2 regions of the Streptomyces sp. NPDC005070 genome follow, and region 2 is predicted to be linked to the other one. Evidence: predicted binding sites of a transcription regulator. Region 2 holds the regulator's gene; the other holds the start of a gene.
The links. Region 2 encodes HspR, which represses chaperone genes until heat shock. Its sites were predicted from a motif close to TTGAGNNNNNNNNNCTCAA; they were not measured.
Positions count from the first base shown of each region.

Region 1: the regulator HspR is predicted to act here: its motif matches at 1,896-1,914, upstream of lon (endopeptidase La).

Region 1 covers NZ_JBSFZS010000011.1:26,535-29,946, reverse strand. Annotated here, with positions in the region: gene lon (endopeptidase La) at 1-1,873, opposite strand, end outside; gene ACWEBX_RS06100 (hypothetical protein) at 2,065-2,343, shown strand; gene ACWEBX_RS06095 (spermine/spermidine synthase domain-containing protein) at 2,960-3,412, shown strand, end outside.
Region 2 covers NZ_JBSFZS010000040.1:24,106-27,517, forward strand. Annotated here, with positions in the region: gene grpE (nucleotide exchange factor GrpE) at 1-93, shown strand, start outside; gene dnaJ (molecular chaperone DnaJ) at 127-1,311, shown strand; gene ACWEBX_RS15970 (heat shock protein transcriptional repressor HspR) at 1,319-1,771, shown strand; gene ACWEBX_RS15975 (fibronectin type III domain-containing protein) at 1,843-3,412, opposite strand, start outside.

The DNA.
Region 1 (3,412 bases), on a different contig from region 2:
CGTCACCGCCCGCGCCGGTGACCGCCAGGCCGGTGGCGACACCGGGCACCGCCGTACGGCGCTCGGCCGGGTCCTGCGCCGACTCGGGCACGTGGTGCGGGCGCCCGATGAGCTCGCGCAGATCGGCGTCGGTCACCGTGAACGGCAGCTCCCTGCGCCCCAGTTCGTGCTGGGCCGCGACCTTGCGCAGCAGCCGGGCGATGCCCCGCTCCAGGTTCCGTACGCCCGCTTCCCGGGTGTACTCCCCAGCGAGCCTGCGCAGCGCGCTCTCGTCGAGGACGACCTCGTCCTTCTCCAGGCCCGCCCGCTCGAGCTGACGCGGCAGCAGGTGGTCCCGGGCGATGACGACCTTCTCGTCCTCGGTGTAGCCGTCCAGGCGGACCAGCTCCATACGGTCGAGCAGGGCCTCCGGGATGGCCTCCAGGACGTTGGCCGTGGCCAGGAACACGACGTCGGAGAGGTCGAGTTCGACCTCCAGGTAGTGGTCGCGGAAGGTGTGGTTCTGCGCCGGGTCGAGGACTTCGAGCAGCGCCGCCGCCGGGTCGCCCCGGAAGTCGGAGCCGACCTTGTCGATCTCGTCGAGCAGGACCACCGGGTTCATCGACCCGGCTTCCTTGATCGCGCGGACGATCCGGCCGGGCAGCGCGCCCACGTACGTACGGCGGTGGCCGCGGATCTCGGCCTCGTCCCGGACGCCGCCGAGGGCGACGCGGACGAACTTGCGGCCCATGGCGTGCGCGACGGACTCACCGAGCGAGGTCTTGCCGACGCCGGGCGGGCCGACGAGCGCGAGCACGGCGCCGCCACGCCGGCCGCCGACGACTCCGAGACCGCGCTCGGAACGCCGCTTGCGCACCGCCAGGTACTCGGTGATGCGCTCCTTCACGTCCTCCAGACCGGCGTGCTCGGCGTCGAGCACGGCCTGGGCGCCCCTGATGTCGTACGCGTCCGCGGTCCGTTCGTTCCACGGCAGTTCCAGGACGGTGTCGAGCCAGGTCCGGATCCAGCTTCCCTCGGGCGACTGGTCACTGGAGCGCTCCAGCTTCTCGACCTCCTTGAGGGCGGCCTCGCGGACGCTCTCGGGAAGGTCGGCGGCCTCGACACGGGCGCGGTAGTCGTCGGACTCGTCCTCGCCGTCCTCTCCCTTGAGGTCGCGCAGCTCCTTGCGTACGGCTTCGAGCTGGCGGCGCAGCAGGAACTCGCGCTGCTGCTTGTCGACGCCCTCCTGGACGTCCTTGGCGATGGACTCGGCGACATCCTGCTCGGCGAGGTGCTCGCGGAGGTGTTCGGTGGCGAGCTTGAGCCGGGCCACCGGGTCGGCGGTCTCCAGCAGTTCGACCTTCTGCTCCACGGTGAGGAACGGTGAGTAACCGGAATTGTCGGCAAGGGCGGAAACGTCGTCGATCTGCTGCACCCTGTCCACGACCTGCCAGGCGGCGCGCTTGCGCAGCCAGCTCGTCGCCAGGGCCTTGTATTCCTTCACCAGGTCGGTGACCCGGCCGGGCAGCGGGTCGGGCACGGTCTCCTCGACCCGGGTGCCCTCGACCCACAGTGCGGCACCGGGACCGGTGGTCCCCGCGCCCACCCTCACGCGCCCGCGCCCTCGGATCAGCGCGCCCGGGTCACCGTCGGCCAGCCGGCCGACCTGCTCGACCGTGCCGAGCACGCCGGTGCTCGCGTAGGTCCCGTCGATGCGTGGCACCAGGAGTACCTGAGGCTTTCCGGGCGTTGAACGGGCAGCGGCCTGAGCGGCCTCCACCGCGGCACGCACGTCGGTGTCGTTCAGATCCAGCGGCACCACCATTCCGGGCAGCACGACCTCGTCATCGAGCGGCAGCACGGGCAGGGTGAGTGATGCGGACGTCGAAGCCATGATCTCCCCTTCGGCAGTCAAGTTGAGCTATGTCGGCTCAATGCACGGCGGGCTCGCAATGTTCCCCGGGGGGCGTTCGCTGTGAGCGATCGGCTCCGGGCCGCTGATCCTCGGGCCGCTGTCCGGGCCTCGTGGCCGTCGCGAACACCGCCCGGGATGCGGGGTGGCCGTCCGGCTCGGATCGTGGAGTCATGAACCATCACCTCGCCCAGAACAAGCTCGAGATCGACACCCGGCTCGTCACGACCGGTGCCGTGCTGACCGCGGCCGGTGCCCTGGTCGCGTGCACCGGCATGGTCATCGCGGCCGCCGCCGTGTTCACCGCGGGCCGGCGCCTGATCCGCGCCATGGATGTGCCTCCGTCGCAGGTGGCGGCCATCAAGTGGCGGCAGGCCAAGGAGGCCTCCCTGGCGGGCATGCAGGCATGGCAGTCCGCGTCCGACGCCCAGAACGGGGCGCCCATCCGTTAGCCGGCCCTCCCTCGGCCCTCCCTCCGATGGCTCAACGGGTCGCTTCCTGTCCGCTCCAGTGCGCCGGGGCGAGGAAGAGGCCCGTGAGCCGACCGGAGCGTGGCCCGGTCGAAGCGTGGCCCGGCCCTGAGGCGTGGCCCGGCCCTGAGGCGTGGCCCGGCCCTGAGGCGTGGCCCGGCCCTGAGGCGCGGGCTCGTCGGGGAGCCCGCGCCTCAGGGCCGGTATAGCCGCACGGGCCATGCGACCCGTGCGGTCTGCGCTGCCTACGCCGGCTGTGCGGCCATACCGGCGCCGTCGCCGCATCGCGGGCCAGGTCGCGACGCCGACCGGCGCGGCCGGAGCAGGACGCGCGCTGCCGGGGCACAGCGGGGAGGGGATTCAAAGGAGAAGCGCCGTGCTCCGGCCCGGCGGACACGGAAGCAAGACGGGCGATTCGCAGCAACTCCTCAAGAAAGGGTGCGCGCGGCCGGGGCCGGAGTCTCGGGCGAGGCCCGCGGCAGCCGCCGACCGGGGGTCGCGTCAATCTCGTGCGGCCCGCCGTCACCCCGGGGACGGGGGGAGCCGCTCCCCCGCAATTCCCGCGACCCGTACAGGTGAAAATGCCAGGATGGCGGCCATGACCGCCTCGTACGAGACTCCCGAAGTCCTCGACCGCCGACAGGGCCCGTACGGCGAGGTCGTGCTGCGGCGCCACGGCGGCCTTCTGCAGATCATCGCCAACGGATGCTTCCTCATGGACACCTCCGACGGGCGTTCCGAGCGGCTTCTCATGGACGCGGCGTACGACGCCCTGGACGGGCGCCCGGAGCCGAGCGTGCTGATCGGCGGCCTCGGCGTCGGGTTCTCGCTGGCGCACGCCGCGGCCGGTGACCGCTGGGGGCGCATCACCGTTGTCGAGCGCGAGCGGGCGATCATCGACTGGCACCGGGACGGTCCCCTCGCCGCGCTCTCGGCCCGGGCGCTCGCCGACCCGCGTACCGACATCGTCGAGAGAGACCTCGTCGACTACGTCAATGAGATCTCCGACACGTTCGACGCCCTGTGCCTCGACATCGACAACGGACCGGAC
Region 2 (3,412 bases):
GCCGAACCGCAGCCCGGGGCGCAGACGGTCAAGGCCGAGGATTCGGCCGAGGCGGCGGACGACAAGGAGAGCGGTGGCCCGGACGAGGGCTGAGCTTGAACGGACGAGGAAGGAGGGACGTCGGGGATGAGCACCAAGGACTTCATCGAGAAGGACTTCTACAAGGTCCTCGGCGTCCCCAAGGACGCCACCGAGGCCGAGATCAAGAAGGCGTACCGGAAGCTCGCCCGCGAGTTCCACCCGGACGCCAACAAGGGCAACGCCAAGGCCGAGGAGCGCTTCAAGGAGATCTCCGAGGCGAACGACGTGCTCGGCGACCCCAAGAAGCGCAAGGACTACGACGAGGCACGCGCCCTCTTCGGCAACGGTGGCTTCCGGCCGGGTCCCGGCGCGGGCGGCGGCAACTTCAACTTCGACCTGGGCGACCTCTTCGGAGGCGGCGCCCAGGGCCAGGGAGCGGGAGGGGCCGGCGGCTTCGGCGGCGGCATAGGTGACGTCTTCGGGGGCCTGTTCAACCGCGGCGCCACCACGGGCACGCGTACGCAGCCCAGGCGCGGCCAGGACATCGACACCGAGGTCACTCTCTCCTTCACGGAGGCGGTGGACGGCGCGACCGTTCCGCTGCGCATGACCTCACAGGCGGCCTGCAAGGCCTGTTCGGGCACCGGCGACAAGAACGGCACACCGCGCGTGTGCCCGACCTGTGTCGGCACCGGGCAGGTGGCGCGGGGCTCCGGGGGCGGTTTCTCGCTCACGGATCCCTGCCCGGACTGCAAGGGCCGGGGCCTGATCGCGGAGCACCCCTGCATGGAGTGCGCGGGCAGCGGGCGGGCCAAGTCGTCCCGCACGATGCAGGTCCGGATTCCCGCGGGCGTCAGCGACAACCAGCGGATCCGGCTGCGGGGCAAGGGCGCGCCTGGCGAGCGGGGCGGCCCGGGCGGCGACCTGTACGTCACCGTCCATGTGGACGCCCACCCGGTCTTCGGCCGCAAGGACGACAACCTCACCGTCACCGTGCCCGTCACTTTCGCGGAGGCGGCGCTGGGCGGCGAGGTGAAGGTGCCGACGCTGGGCGGCCCGCCGGTGACGCTGAAGCTGCCGCCGGGCACGCCCAACGGACGGACCATGCGCGCCCGGGGCAGGGGTGCGGTCCGCAAGGACGGTACGCGGGGCGACCTCCTGGTCACCGTCGAGGTGACGGTCCCCCAGGACCTGTCCGGCAAGGCTCGTGACGCGCTGGAGGCGTATCGCGAGGCGACCGCGGGTGAGGATCCGCGGGCGGAGCTGTTCCAGGCCGCGAAGGGAGCATGACGGAGCCATGGACACGACCGGTCGTCGACGCAACCCCTATGAACTGACCGAGGAGACCCCGGTCTACGTCATCTCGGTGGCGGCCCAGCTCTCCGGGCTGCACCCGCAGACCCTGCGTCAGTACGACCGGCTCGGTCTGGTCTCTCCCGACCGCACCGCCGGCCGGGGCCGGCGCTACTCGGCCCGCGACATCGAACTGCTGCGCACCGTGCAGCAGTTGTCGCAGGACGAGGGCATCAACCTCGCCGGCATCAAGCGCATCATCGAGCTGGAGAACCAGGTGGCCGCGCTCCAGTCCCGCGTCGCGGAGCTGGAGTCGGCCCTGGACGGCGCGGCGGTCGCCATGCAGCAGCGCGAGGCCGCCGTGCACGCCTCCTACCGGCGTGACCTGGTCCCGTACCAGGAGGTCCAGCAGACGAGCGCCCTGGTGGTATGGCGTCCCAAGCGGACGTCCGAGTAGTTTCCGCGCTCACCCGAAGGGGCCCGCCGGTTCACCCGAACCGGCGGGCCCCTTCGCGTGCGGTCGGGCGTTCAGCGGTTGACCATCACCTCGACGGAGGCGGCCTGCTCGCCCGTCCGGCCGTAGGCGTCCACGGCGCGTGCGGAGACCGTGCAGGGGCCCGTGTACCGCGGGGTCCAGGAGAGGGTGTCCGACGCGGTGAACAGGGTGCCGCTGAAGCCGCACGCGCCGGAGACGTCCCACGCGTACCCCTTCAGCAGCCGTGCCTCGTCACCGGTCCCGGGCCGCACCCCGACGCTGATCGGGAAGCGGGTTCCGCCTTCGGAGACCACGGTCAGCCGCGGCGCGGCGGGACCGGTGGCGGTGGCCGGCGTCAGACGGTCGACGGTGGTCGGGGCCGAGGGGCTCGACTCGGCTCCTCCGCCGTCGACCGAGACGACGTAGTAGTACGCGGTGCCCTTCGGGGCGGAGGTGTCGTCGTAGGAGACGGCGGTCGCCCCGGCGCTGCCCACCGGGATCCAGGCGCCCTGCGCGGACGTACGGCGGTAGACGTGGAATCCGGTGACCATCGCGTCGGGATCCTGCGCCGGGGTCCAGGAGACGCGGGTGGACGCGTCGCCGGGCGTGCCCAGGACCGAAGCCGGCACGGGGGCCGTGGAGTCCTCCGGGCGCACGAGCGTCACGCCGTCGGAGACGGGGGAGAGGTTCCCGGCGCCGTCGACGGCCTGCACGGTGTACCGGTAGCCGGTCCCCGGCTCGGCGACCGGGTCCGTGTACGAGGTCCCGAACACGGGCTGGGGCCCGTCGGGGTCGCTCTGCCCGGGCGGCGCGGCCCACACCTCGTAGTGGTCGACGTCGGCGGAAGAGGCCTGCCAGGTCAGGGCGTTGCCCGCGGTGGTGCCCTGGCCCGACAGGCCGGTGACGCGTGCCGGCGCCGTCCGGTCGGCGGTGGTCACCGGGCGGTCCGTCGTGCCCGCGGACTCGTTGCCCGCCCTGTCGTGGGCGCGGACCTCGTAGTAATAGGTGGCGCCGGTCGCCGGGAGGGACGTGTCGGTGTACGAGGTGGCGGTCGTCTTGGTCCGCAGGGTCCACGCGCTGCTGCCCTTGAGGCGGCGGTAGACGCGGTAGTCGGCGAGGTCCATCTCCTGGTTCTTGGACCAGGAGACCTTCGCCCGGCCGGTCGCGGTGTCGTACGACGCCGAGGAACCCGTGGGGACGAGTGGCTTGATTTTGTCGGTACTGGCGGAAGTGACGGGTTTGTAGGCGAACGTGACGTTCGCCTTGCCTGTCCAGTTGACGAAATCGACGCGCAGTGTGTGTTTTCCGGACGGAATGCTCAGGTTGACCGTTTTTGACTGTGTGGCCGACACGTTCTTCCAGAGGTCGACTTTGCGTATGTCGTCCAGATAGACCCGTATTCCGTCCTGCGTGGTGACGGGCAGGGTGAAGGGGCCGCCCGAGCCGAAGTCGCGGGTCACCGTCCAGCGGACGCCGAAGTTGTCGGCGGGAAGTCCGGACGCGGGCGCGCCGGAACCCCAGTTCTGGTCGATCGCGGAGTCGCAGTCCGTCTTCTTCGGCGCGCCCGAGAAGGTGGTGTTCGCGTAGAACTGCCGCTTATAGGCGGGCGATGTGCAGTTGGTC